Linked DNA regions of Euzebya sp.. The protein of the gene in region 2 interacts with the protein of the main gene of each other region in a pairwise test. Links are inferred from orthologs where the notes say so. Each region holds a gene or a part of one and is shown on either strand. Other genes may lie near its edges.

The links.
Region 1: the proteins of leuS (region 2) and ligA interact in binary tests that used the Escherichia coli proteins (3 or more experiments, as listed by UniProt). The link is inferred for Euzebya sp. from one-to-one orthologs.

Annotation. Positions count from the first base shown.
Region 1 is NZ_CAXQBR010000045.1:85,649-91,766, reverse strand. What follows is about bases 2,294-5,288. They hold ligA (NAD-dependent DNA ligase LigA), read right to left. Parts: upstream 4,808-5,288; coding sequence 2,780-4,807; downstream 2,294-2,779. Other genes in these bases: ACEQ2X_RS10515 (oxidoreductase), read right to left, coding at 5,157-5,288; ACEQ2X_RS10520 (hypothetical protein), read left to right, coding at 4,979-5,128; ACEQ2X_RS10530 (hypothetical protein), read right to left, coding at 2,294-2,566. Outside these bases: ACEQ2X_RS10540 (DUF58 domain-containing protein), read right to left, coding at 1-320; more of ACEQ2X_RS10530, read right to left, coding at 1,610-2,293; more of ACEQ2X_RS10515, read right to left, coding at 5,289-6,118. UniProt on the Escherichia coli protein: DNA ligase that catalyzes the formation of phosphodiester linkages between 5'-phosphoryl and 3'-hydroxyl groups in double-stranded DNA using NAD as a coenzyme and as the energy source for the reaction.
Region 2 is NZ_CAXQBR010000013.1:45,596-51,840, forward strand. What follows is about bases 1,128-4,249. They hold leuS (leucine--tRNA ligase), read left to right. Parts: upstream 1,128-1,445; coding sequence 1,446-4,049; downstream 4,050-4,249. Other genes in these bases: ACEQ2X_RS03795 (NAD(P)/FAD-dependent oxidoreductase), read left to right, coding at 4,076-4,249. Outside these bases: ACEQ2X_RS03780 (GuaB1 family IMP dehydrogenase-related protein), read left to right, coding at 1-415; ACEQ2X_RS03785 (DUF6882 domain-containing protein), read left to right, coding at 418-1,071; more of ACEQ2X_RS03795, read left to right, coding at 4,250-5,227; pfkA (6-phosphofructokinase), read right to left, coding at 5,244-6,239.

The DNA.
Region 1 (6,118 bases), on a different replicon or contig from region 2:
CGCTTGATCCGCCGGCCGGTGCCGAAGTGGATCGAGCCTGAGAGGTCGAGCACCCCGATCGTGGTCAGCTCGTGGTCGGCGATGGTGTCCCGCACGTGGGTGGCGGTCGTCCTGGCGGTCACCGCCCAGTCGATGCGCCGGACGTCGTCCCCGGGCCGGTAGCGCCGCGCCTCGCCGAGCTCGCTGCCGTGCCCCGGCAGGAGGCCGAGGTGGTCGCCGTGGAGGCGCCCCTCGAGCCGGCGCTGGATGGCGAGCTCCAGACGGCCGAACGCGTCCAGCCGCGGGGCCCGGCCCGCGGGGGTGGTCGCCGGCTGGCTCATGGGGGCGGCGCGAGCGGGCCGCCGGAGCCGTCGGCGTCGTCCGCACCGCTCGCGGCCTCCGGCGGCTCGCGGTCCGCTGCGGGTCGGTCCACCCCTCGGGCGGCGTCGCGCTGGCCCTGGAACTCGCCGGTGACCGCAGCGACGCCGTAGGGCGTCGCCAGCTGCGCGCGCTCGCCGACCTCGGTCGGCACCGGCGGGCCGTCGAGGGCGGGGGACGGCGGGGGCGGACCCTGGGGTGCCGCCACGTGGGCGGGGTGGTGACGGGCGGAGGGGTGGGGGGTCGGCTGGTACCCGCCGAGGCTCGGCGCCGGGATCGTCGTCAGCAGGTGGTACAGCACCTCGTCGACGGTCACGCCGTCGGCCACCGCGTCGAAGGACAGCACCAGCCGGTGGTTGAGCACGTCGTAGGCGATGTCGTAGATGTCCTGGGCGTCGACGCTCCCCCGACCGCGCATCAGCGCCATCGCCCGCGCCCCCTCCACCAGGCCGATCGAGGCGCGGGGGCTGGCCCCGAACGCGATCATGTCCCCCAGGCTGTCGAGGCCGTACCGGACCGGGTCACGGGTGGCCATCACCAGCCGGACCGCGTAGTCGGCGACGCGCGGGTCGACGTGGACGCCGCGGGTGGTCGCCTGCAGGCTGCGCACCTCGTCGAGGCTGAGGATCCGGCGCGGCTCGACGGGGTCGCCGGCGGCGCGGCGGACGATCTCGAGCTCCTCGTGGGGACCCGCCGGGTAGTCCACCGGGATCTTCATCAGGAACCGGTCGCGCTGGGCCTCGGGCAGCTGGTAGACGCCCTCGGACTCGATCGGGTTCTGGGTGGCGAGGACCAGGAACGGCCGGTCGACCGCGAAGGTCTCCCCGCCGATGGTCACCTGCTTCTCCGCCATGACCTCGAGCAGGGCCGACTGGACCTTGGCGGGGGCGCGGTTGATCTCGTCGGTCAGCACGAAGTTCGCGAACACCGGGCCGCGCTCGACGGTGAACCGGCTCTCCTCCTGGCGCCAGATCCGGGTGCCGACGATGTCGCTCGGCAGCAGGTCCGGGGTGAACTGGATGCGGTTGAACGACCCACCGAGCGTCGTCGCGAGGGTGGTGAGCAGCCGGGTCTTCCCCAGGCCGGGCGCCCCCTCGAGCAGGCAGTGGCCGCCGGACAGCAGCGCCACCAGCACCCGCTCGACCACGCGCTGCTGGCCGACCATGATCCGCCCGATCTCGGCGCGGACGCGGGTCAGCGCCTCCCCGGACTCGGCCGGTGTCATCATCTCGGGTTCGTCCATGTCGGCCCCCTACCGGAGGAGCTCCAGCCCCTGGGCGATCGTGACCAGATCCGAGGTGCGGACGTCCTCGGGCCCGGTGACCTCGATGAGGGTGTCGGGGTCGCCGGGCACCAGCCACACCAGCCTGCCGTCCTCGAACAGGTGCGCGGGCTCGCCGGCGATCGTGACGTCCTCGGTGGTCTCCCCCTCGAGCAGCCCGTCGAGGCGCGCCTGGGCGTCCTCGGCGCGGGTGGCGCGGACGGTCACCTCGCCGCCGTCGTCGACGGAGAGGATCGTGGTCTGCTCGGTGACGACCTCGTCGTCCCTGGTGGTCTGGCGGACGGTGGTCGACTCCTCCCCCATGCCCGCCGGCAGCGTGCGGAGGGCGAACAGCCGGGGCAGGTCGACGTCGCCCGCATCGGCGTCGGCGTCGGGCTGGGAGGGTGGCAGCGGGGGGAGGGACGGCGCGGGCGCGGCCCCCGGCTCCTGCGGCAGTGCCTCACCACCGGGCTCGGCGTCACCCTCCGGGGCGAGCTCGCCCTCCGGCGAGTCGGGCCCCTCGACCTCCGGCTCCTCGGTCCCCGACGCCGCGGGGCCCGGTTCGAGCTGGCCCTGCGGCGGGTCGGCCTGGGGTGCCGTCTGGTCTGGGGGATCGGGGTCGAACGGGTCGTCGGGCGCCACGGTGACGTCGGGGGCGGGGTCGTCCTGCGCCACCTCGGGGTCGTCGTCGCCGAGCAGGAACAGCGCGGCCCCGATGCCGATGGCCACCAGCAGCAGGACCCCGCCGACCGCGAGGGCGATCTGGCCAGGGCTGATCGCCGAGCCCTCGTCGACGGGGGCGGTGGCCGGGACCGGGCCGATGTGGGCCGTCCGCGGTGGGGGGACGGGTCCGTAGGGCGGCTCGCCCGGCAGGTCGCGCCAGGTGGGGTGGACCGGTCCGCCGCCGGGCGCCCCGGACGGCGCGCCAGCAGCGTCGGTCGTCGACATACGGCGATGACGGTATCGGCACAGCGGTAAAGCGGCAGTCAAACCACCAGGAACGCCTGGCGCCCCTTCGGGGCCGTTCCTTGCTCTTCCGCCGAGCCGCAGCCTCCCTCCGGTCGGGGCTCGGCGGGCCTGCGGCGCAGCGCTCGCTGATCAGGCGGTCATCTCCTGCGCTCGCTGATCAGGCCGGGCGCTCGCCGATCGGGGGGCTCGCTGTCAGGTGGGTAGCTCGCCCGTCTCGAGCAGCCGCGCGAAGGCCTGCTCGTCCAGCACCGGGATGCCGAGCTCCTCGGCCTTGGCCGCCTTCGATCCGGGGTTCTCCCCCACGACGACGGCGTAGGTCTTCGACGACACGCTGCCGGTGACCTTGCCGCCGGCGTCCACGACCGCCTGCTTGGCCTCGTCGCGGGACCACCCCTCCAAGGTGCCGGTCACGACGATCGTCCGGCCCTCCAGCACGTCGCTGGCGGTCGCCACGACGTCGGTGTCGGTCCGGACCCCCGCGGCGACGAGCTTCTCGAGCAGCGCCGCGTTGGCGTCGGTCGCGAGCCACGTCGCCAGCGAGTCCGCGATCGCCGGTCCGACGCCGTCGATCGCGGCGATCCGGCCGGCATCGGCGCGCCGGATCGCGTCGAGGTCGCCGAGGGACCGCGCGACCAGCCGGGCGACGGTCGGTCCGACGTGGCGGATGTTCAACCCGACGAGCAGCCGCTCGACCGGCTGGGACCTCGAGGCGGCGATGCCCTCGAGCAGGAGGTCGGTCTTCTTCTCCCCGAACCCGTCCAGGGCGAGGACCGCCTGGCGGTCCAGGTGGTACAGGTCCGCGAGGTCGGTGACCAGCCCGGCGTCGAGCAGCGCCTTCGCCGTCTCGTACCCCAGCCCCTCGATGTCGAGGGCCGTCCGGCTGGCGTAGTGGTCCAGCGTCTCGAGGATCCGGTTCGGGCAGTCCGAGTTGGTGCAGTAGGTGTCCGCCTCGCCCTCGAGGCGCCGCAGCTCGGTGCCGCAGAACGGGCAGTGGGTGGGGAACGGCCACGGGCCGGCCGCCTCGACGGCGTCCGGGCGCTCCGACAGCACGGGACCGACGACCTCGGGGATGACGTCACCGGCCTTGCGGACGATCACGGTGTCACCCGGCCGGACGTCCTTCGCGCGGGCCTGGTCGGCGTTGTGGAGGGTCGCGAACGTCACCGTCGAGCCGGCCACCAGCACCGGCTCCAGCACCGCGTAGGGGGTCACCCGTCCCGTGCGGCCGACGTTGACCTCGATGTGGTGGAGGGTGGTCCGCACCTCCTCCGGCGGGTACTTGAACGCGATGGCCCAGCGGGGGGCGCGCGACGTGGAGCCGAGCTGGCGGTGCTGGGCCAGGCTGTCGACCTTCACGACCACGCCGTCGATCTCGTAGTCCGGGTCGTGGCGGTGCTCGCCCCAGCGCTCGATGAAGGCGATGACCTCCTCGATCGAGGCGACCCGGCGGGTCTCGGGCGCCGTCGGGATGCCGGCGGTGCGCAGGAACTCGAGGAACGCGGAGTGGCTGGACACCTCCAGCCCCTCGACGGCCCCCATCCCGTGGGCGATCAGGGCGAGCGGCCGGGTCCGGGTGATCTGGGGGTCCTTCTGGCGCAGCGCCCCCGACGCGGCGTTGCGGGGGTTCGCGAACCGCGGGTCGCCGGCCCGCTCGCGGGCGGCGTTCATCTCCTCGAACGCCGCGATCGGGTAGTGGATCTCGCCGCGGACCTCGAGCAGCGCGGGCGGGTCGTCGACGTCGAGGAGGGACGGGATGTGGTCGACGGTCCTGATGTTGGCGGTCACGTCCTCGCCGGTCGTCCCGTCGCCGCGGGTGACCCCCTGGACGAGCTGCCCGCCCTCGTAGACGAGGGAGATCGCCACGCCGTCGACCTTCAGCTCGCAGGTGAAGGCGTGCTCGGCGTCGTCGAGCCCCTTCGCGACGCGATCGGCCCAGGCCCGCAGCTCGGCCTCGTCGAAGGCGTTGTCGAGGGACTGCATCGGCAGGCGGTGGCGGACCGGCGTGAAGGAGGAGCTGATCGGCGCCCCGACCTTGTGGGTCGGCGACTGCGGGTGGTCGAGCTCCGGGTGGTCCGCCTCGATCTGCTCGAGCTCGCGCATGAGCCCGTCGAACTCGGCGTCCGGGATCTGCGGGTCGCTCAGGACGTAGTAGCGGTACCGGTGGTACTCGAGGGTGTCGCGCAGCTCCGAGACGCGCTGGCGTGTCGCACGGTCAGCCATCGGCGGGGAGTCTACGGGCGGGCTGTGACACCCCGACCGGCGACGCAGATCTCACGGCGGGATCTCACAGGTTGGCAAAGGAATCCCCAACCCCTCACCCGCGACGTGTAGGAGCCGACCGAGCCGGTTAGGGTACGCAGACCCTGACGGAGTGTGGAGGACACCGACGCGATGGTTGAAGTGCTCTGGGTGACCCTCTTCGGCGCCGGGCTCGCGTGGCTCCAGTCGCGCAACAGCCTGGAGGAGGCCGAGGTCAAGGTCCCCGTCGACGACGAGTGGACCCGCTGGGAAGAGGAGATCCACGACTGGCGGGACAGCTAGTCCACGTCCTGCCCCCGACGACCGCCCCTCAGGACGCGGTCGAGGGGCCGTTCGCGGTCCGGCCCGTCGCGGCCAGCGCCGCGTAGTCCACGCCGGTGGTCTCCACCGAGACCTCCCACAGCCGCCTGGCGACGTCCTCGTCCCTCGCCGCCCGGCTGATCCCCGCCCGACCCACCGGGCCCCGCAGCTCACCGAACCCCTGCGGACCCCAGTACGTCCCGCCCTCGACGTCGCCGACGGCGGCGTGGATCTGGGGCAGCGCGCCCTGCTCGACGTCCATCCCGACGAGCGGGTTCAGCACGCGTGAACCCCAGTCGGCGATGCGGTGCACCCACCCGCCGCCGGGAAGGCGCACGCCGGCGGACTGCAGGTTCGTCGCGGTGTAGCCCGGGTGCGCCGCCACGCTGCGGGCAGCCACGCCGGCGGCGTCGAACCGGCGGTGCAGCTCGAGGGCGAACAGCAGGTTGGCGAGCTTCGAGCGCCCGTACTGGCGGATGGTGTCGAAGCCGTCGCGGCGCTGCTGGTGGAGGTCGTCGAAGTCCATCTCCCCCATGTGGTGGGCGCCGGAGGACACGGTCACGACCCGGGCGGCGTCCGCGGCCAGCAGCGGGCCGAGGAGCAGGCCGGTCAGCGCGAAGTGCCCGAAGTGGTTCGTGCCCAGCTGCAGCTCGAGGCCGTCGGCGGTCGGGGACTCCGGCGGGAACATCACCCCGGCGTTGTTGACCAGGATGTCCACCCGCTCGTGCGCGGCGGCGATCGCGTCCGCCGCGGTTCGGACGCTCGACAGGTCGGCCAGGTCGAGCTCGACGAACCGCAGGTCCGCCCGGCGGTTGAGGGGACGGATCTCGGCCTCGGCGGCGTCGAACTTCTCACGGGTGCGGGCGGTCATCACGACCGTCGCGCCGGCGCCCGCCAGCGCCTTGACCGTCTGCAGGCCGAGGCCGGAGTTCGCACCGGTGACCACGGCGGTGCGGCCGATCAGGTCGGGCA
Region 2 (6,245 bases):
GGACGTCGCCCTCGCCCTCGCGGCCGGCGCCAGCCAGGTGATGGTCGGGTCCTGGTTCGCCGGCACCCACGAGTCGCCCGGCGACCTGCAGCTCGACGCCGACGGCCGGGCGTACAAGGTCAGCTTCGGGATGGCCTCCTCCCGGGCGGTGCAGCGCCGCACCCGGGACGACGACCCGTTCACCCGGGCCCGCAAGGCGCTCTTCGAGGAGGGGATCAGCTCGGGGCACATGTACCTCGACCCCGACCGGCCGGGCATCGAGGACCTCGTCGACCAGATCGTCGCCGGCATCCGCAGCGCCTGCACCTACGCCGGCGCCGCGGATCTCACGGCCTTCGCCGACCGTGCGGTCCTGGGCCTGCAGTCGGTGGCGGGGTTCACCGAGGGCAAGCCCCTCGAGCGGAGCTGGGGGTAGGCGTGGCCGAGCTCCCCCTCGTCCTCGACCTCGCCGCCGAGCACGTGCCGGCGACCCTGCTGCGCCAGCAGCTCCTCGCCAAGCTGCTCGAGGGGGAGGTGCCTGACGTCGACCTCGACGCGCACACGGCCACCTTCGGGGACCGCACGTTCGACCTGCAGGTCGTCGGGACGGTCGACGACGCCGCGCACACCTTCACCTGGGCGTGGGCGACCAGCGGGATCGCGCCGGAGGCGGTCACGCGCTGCGCGGAGGCGCTGAGGGCCTACGGCGCCGAGCACGACGTCATGGAGCTGTCCGAGCCGGTCTGGCACACCGACGAGGTGGAGCCGTTCCTGCTCGCGGCGATCGCGCGCGGGTGGTGCCGGGCGGACGCGCTGTACCGCGCGCCGGTGCCCGGGGGGGCGGTCTACCTGCTGCTCGGCGACGTCGAGCTGCCGCCGCCGGACGCCCACCAGGTCGTCCAGGCCCTGACCACCGGCATCGCGATGGCGCCGATGGACCACCGGGCGGCGGCGATGGCGCTGTTCGCCGATGCCCAGGTGGCCGTGACGGGCCTCGACGAGATGGTCGTCGCCACCATCGGGACCTCCCTGGTCAACGTCACCTTCACCCGTGACGGGCGCATCGACGACGTCAGCGTCAGCCACCTGTAGGAGGGGGTCCCGCACCGGCGTGGGTCCCGCTCCGGCGTGGGGCCCGCGGTCGCGTGGGGTGTCCCGCGGCGGCAGGGTCCCGCGGTCGCGGTGGGTCTGTCGCCTTTGTCTCGTGGGCCGCAACGAACATGACAGGCCTCCGGGGGTGGTCCTGCTCCGGGGGCGAGGTCTGTCGCCTTCGTCTCGTTCTGCGCAACGAACATGACAGGCCCCTCCGGGGGGACCGGCCACCTCGGGGGGACCGGCCACCTCGGGGGACCCGGCCACCTCGGGGCATCGACCCTCCGGATCGCACCGACCCCCGGCCGGCCCCACGAGCGCGAGCGTCTACCGTGGGCGCTCGCAGGACCGGCGCGACAGGAGCAGCGAGGACGATGAGCCACCAGTACGACCCCACGGCCATCGAGCCGCGGTGGCAGGCCTACTGGGCGGAGCACGAGACGTTCACGGCGGTCGAGGACCCCGAGAAGCCGCCGTACTACGGGCTCGTGATGTTCCCCTACCCCTCCGGCAGCGGACTCCACGTCGGGCACCCGGAGAGCTACACCGCGCTCGACATCGTCGCCCGGTACAAGCGGATGACCGGGTACAGCGTCCTCAGCCCGATCGGGTTCGACAGCTTCGGCCTGCCCGCAGAGCGCGCCGCGCAGCGCGACGGCACCCACCCGGGCGTGATCACCGACGAGCGGATCGAGTACTTCCGGACCCAGCTGCACCGCCTGGGCTTCAGCTACGACTGGTCCCGCGAGGTCGTCACCAGCCACGCCGACTACTACCGCTGGACCCAGTGGATCTTCCTGAAGCTCTACGAGCAGGGCCTGGCCTACCTCGAGGAGGTCCCGGTCTGGTGGTGCGAGGCCCAGGGCACGGTCCTGAGCAACGAGGAGGTCGTCGACGGCCGGTACGTCGAGACCGGCGACCCCGTCGAGCGCCGGAACATGCGGCAGTGGATGCTGAAGATCACCGCGTACGCCCAGCGGCTGCTCGACGACCTCGACACCGGCGGGCCCGACGGCGGCCCGCTCGACTGGCCCGACGGGGTGCTCGAGATGCAGCGCCAGTGGATCGGCCGCTCCGAAGGGGCCGAGGTCACCTTCCGGCTGGCGGAAGGGGACGGCAGCTTCGTCGTCTACACCACCCGGCCCGACACGTTGTTCGGCGCGACCTACTGCGTCCTGGCGCCCGAGCACCCCCTGGTCGCCGAGGTCACCACCGACGACCGCCGCGCGGAGGTCGAGGCGTACGTCGAGAAGGCCGCGTCGAAGTCCGAGCTCGACCGCCAGCTGGGCGCCGAGCGGGACAAGACGGGCGTCTTCACCGGTGGGCACGCGATCAACCCCGTCAACGGCGAGGCGATCCCGGTGTGGGTCGCGGACTACGTGCTGGCCAGCTACGGCACCGGCGCGATCATGGCCGTGCCCGCCCACGACGAGCGCGACCACGCGTTCGCGCGGGCCTTCGACCTGCCGATCGTCCCCACCTACACGACCCCCGAGGGCATCGACGTCCAGGAGCAGGCGTACGCGGGGGAGGGGACCGCGATCAACTCCGGGCAGTTCGACGGCCTGTCGGTCGCGGCGTTCAAGACCGCGATCATCGACTGGCTGGAGGCGGAGGGCCACGGCGAGCGGAAGGTCAACTTCAAGCTGCGCGACTGGCTGTTCAGCCGGCAGCGGTACTGGGGCGAGCCGTTCCCGATCCTCCACATCGTCGACGACGAGGGGAACCCGACCGGCGAGATCGTGCCGGTGCCGCCCGACGACCTGCCCGTCGAGCTGCCCCACGTCGACGAGTACAAGCCGACCGCGACCGGTGAGCCGCCCCTCGCCCGGGCGACGGACTGGCTGCACACGACGGCGCCCGACGGCCGCCCCGCGATCCGCGAGACGAACACGATGCCGCAGTGGGCCGGTTCGTGCTGGTACTACCTGCGCTACGTCGACCCGGACAACACCGAGGTGCCCTTCAGCCAGGAGCGCATCGACTACTGGGGGGCGGTCGACCTGTACATCGGCGGGGTGGAGCACGCCGTCCTGCACCTGCTGTACGCCCGCTTCTGGCACAAGGTGCTCTACGACATCGGGATGGTCCCGACCGCCGAGCCGTTCATGCGCCTGGCGAACCAGGGGATGATCCTGGCCAACTCCTACCGGGAGAGCGGCGGCCGCTACCACCACCCCGACACCGTCGAGCACCGACCCGAGGCGGCGGTCACGATGACGTCGGCCCACTCCCAGACCGAGGTGGTGACCGAGTACTTCACCCGCGACGGGGTCCCGGTCGAGCAGCGCTCGGGGAAGATGGGCAAGAGCCTCAACAACTCCGTCGACCCGATCGACATCATCGAGCGCTTCGGCGCCGACACCCTGCGGCTCTACGAGATGTTCATGGGTCCCCTCGAGCAGACCAAGGTGTGGAACACCTCGGGGTGCGAGGGCATCCACCGCTTCCTGTCACGCACGTGGCGGCTGTTCGTCGACACCGACACCGGCGCGCTCCGCGACCTCCCTGACGAGACGCCTCGCGAGGTCCGCCGGGCGCTGCACACCGCGATCAAGGAGACGACGGAGGGCATCGAGACCCTCAAGGTCAACACCCCGATCGCGAAGATGATGGAGCTGGTCAACGCCTGCGGCGGCCAGCCTCCCGCGCGCGAGGACGCCGAGGCGTTCCTGCTGATCCTCTCCCCGTACGCCCCGCACCTCGCCGAGGAGCTGTGGTCCCGCCTGGGGCACTCCCAGACCCTCGCCTACGAGCCGTGGCCCAAGTGGGACGCCGACGCCCTGGTCGAGGACACCACCACCATCGCCGTGCAGGTCCAGGGCAAGCTGCGCGGGACCGTCGACGTGCCGACCGGCGCCTCGGACGACGACGTCAAGGCCGCCGCGAAGGCGGCCGTCGCCGACCACCTCGAGGGCAAGGCGATCCGCAAGGAGATCGTGGTCCCCGGCCGCCTGGTCAACTTCGTCGTCGGCTGACGGCGACTTCGCGCCCGGAGGAGCGGGTGGAGCGGGCTGACCTGGTGGTCGTGGGCGCGGGGCCTGCCGGCGCCACCGCCGCGATCACCGCCCGGCGGCTCCGGCCCGGGTGGCGGGTGGTGATGATCGACCGGGCGGCGTTCCCGCGGGACAAGGCGTGCGGCGACGCGATCGCCTGGCACGCCTTCGCCGAGCTGGCCCGCATCGGCGTGACCGGAGTCGAGGGCGACGCCCCGCCGGTGGACACCCTCGAGCTCACGACCCCCACCGGGGAGCGGGCCAGGGGGACGGGTCGGCGGGCGAACCGGGTGATCCCCCGCACGACCTTCGACGCCCGGCTGGTCGACCACGCCGTCGCGGCAGGCGTCGAGCTGGTCCACCACCGCGTCCGCGACCTGACCGTCGACGTCGACCGGGTTGTCGTCGACGGCCGGTTCGCCGCCCCGCACCTGATCGCCGCGGACGGCGCGACGTCGGTGGTCCGCCGCCGCCTCGGCGTCCCCCCGGCGGCCGACCGCCACCGCGCCGTCGCCGCGCGGGCGTACGCCCCCGCCGAGCCCGGGCAGAGCCACCAGCGCATCGACGTGGCCGGCACCGGCTGGCCGGCCTACGCCTGGTCCTTCCCCCTCGGGGACGGACGGGCCAACGTCGGCTTCGGGATGCGGGTCGACGCCGCCCGGGACCGCCTCGACGGCAGGGTGCGACGAACCCTCGAGGAGGGGACCCGCGCGGCCGCCGCCGGACCGCTCGAACCCGGCAGCCTGGCCGTCCACCCACTGCCCCTGTCGACCGGCCGTCCGCGGCCCGACCACGGCCGCGTGCTGCTCGTCGGCGACGCCGCCGGGCTGATCAACCCCTTGACGGGGGAGGGGATCTTCTACGCGGTCGCGTCGGGGCGGATGGCGGCGACCGCGCTGGCCCTGGCCCCCGACGCCCCCGGCCCGCTGTACCGCCGGATGATCCGCCGCCGGTTCGGGCGGCACTTCGCGACCACCGCCGCGCTGGCACGGCTGCTCGACCTGCCCGCCGCCATGTCGGTCGCGATGGCGGCGGCCCAGGACCCGGCCGTCTACGACGACATCGCCGAGATCGGCCTGGGGGAGGGGGTGCTGACCCCGCGGCTGGTGTGGGCGCTGACCCGGTCGATCGGCGCGGCGTCCACCCGCGACCGGCCCTGACCCGCGACCGGCCCCGCTACCGCGCCAGGCGGTCCATCAGGCCGAGCAGCCCGGCGAAGTCGCGGTCGTCGGTGGTCCAGGTCTCCTCGAAGGGCGTGCGGACGATCTCGAGGCGGCGCTCGCCGACCATGATCTGGTCCTCGCCGTCCAGCAGGGCCGCCACGGCTGCGTCCCCGAGGCGCGCCCCGAGCACCCGGTCGCGCATCGTGGGCGCGCCGCCGCGCTGCATGTGCCCGAGCGTCGAGACCCGGTAGTCGAGGTCGGTCTCGTGGGTCACCCGGCGGGCCACCCCGAAGGCGCCGCCCTCCTCGCCGCCCTCGGCCACCACGACGATGCAGAAGCGCTTGCCGAGCGCGAAGGACTCGAGGACCTTCGCGCGGATCGAGTCCTCCTCCCAGCTGCTCTCGGGCACCAGCACGGCGGTCGCGCCGCCGGCGAGTCCCGAGTACAGGGCGATCCATCCGGCGTGGCGGCCCATCACCTCGATGAAGAACAGCCGGTTGTGGCTGGCCGCGGTGTCGCGGATCTTGTCCATCGCGTCGACGGCGGTGTTGACCGCGGTGTCGAACCCCAGGGTGAAGTCGGTCCCGGACAGGTCGTTGTCGATCGTGCCGGGGATGCCCACCACCGCGAAGCCGTGCTCCTCGCTGAGGAGCTTCGCGCCCTGCATCGACCCGTCCCCCCCGATGACCACGACCGCGTCGACGCCGGCGTTGCGGAGGTTCTTCGCCGCGATCTCCCGCCCCTCCGGGGTGCGGAACCGCGTCGAGCGGGCCGTCCCCAGGACGGTGCCGCCGAGCTGCAGGATGCCGGAGACGTCACGGGCGTCGAGGGGCTTCAGCCTGCCGTCGATCATGCCCTTGTACCCGTCTGCGATCCCCACGCAGCTCATCTGCGCGGCGTCGGCCGCGCGGACGACGGCGCGCAGCGCGGCGTTCATGCCGGGGCTGTCGCCGCCGCTGGTCAGGACGGCCAGGCGGTTCAGGGCAGCAGGGCGCTTCAGGTCGGGCATCGCAGG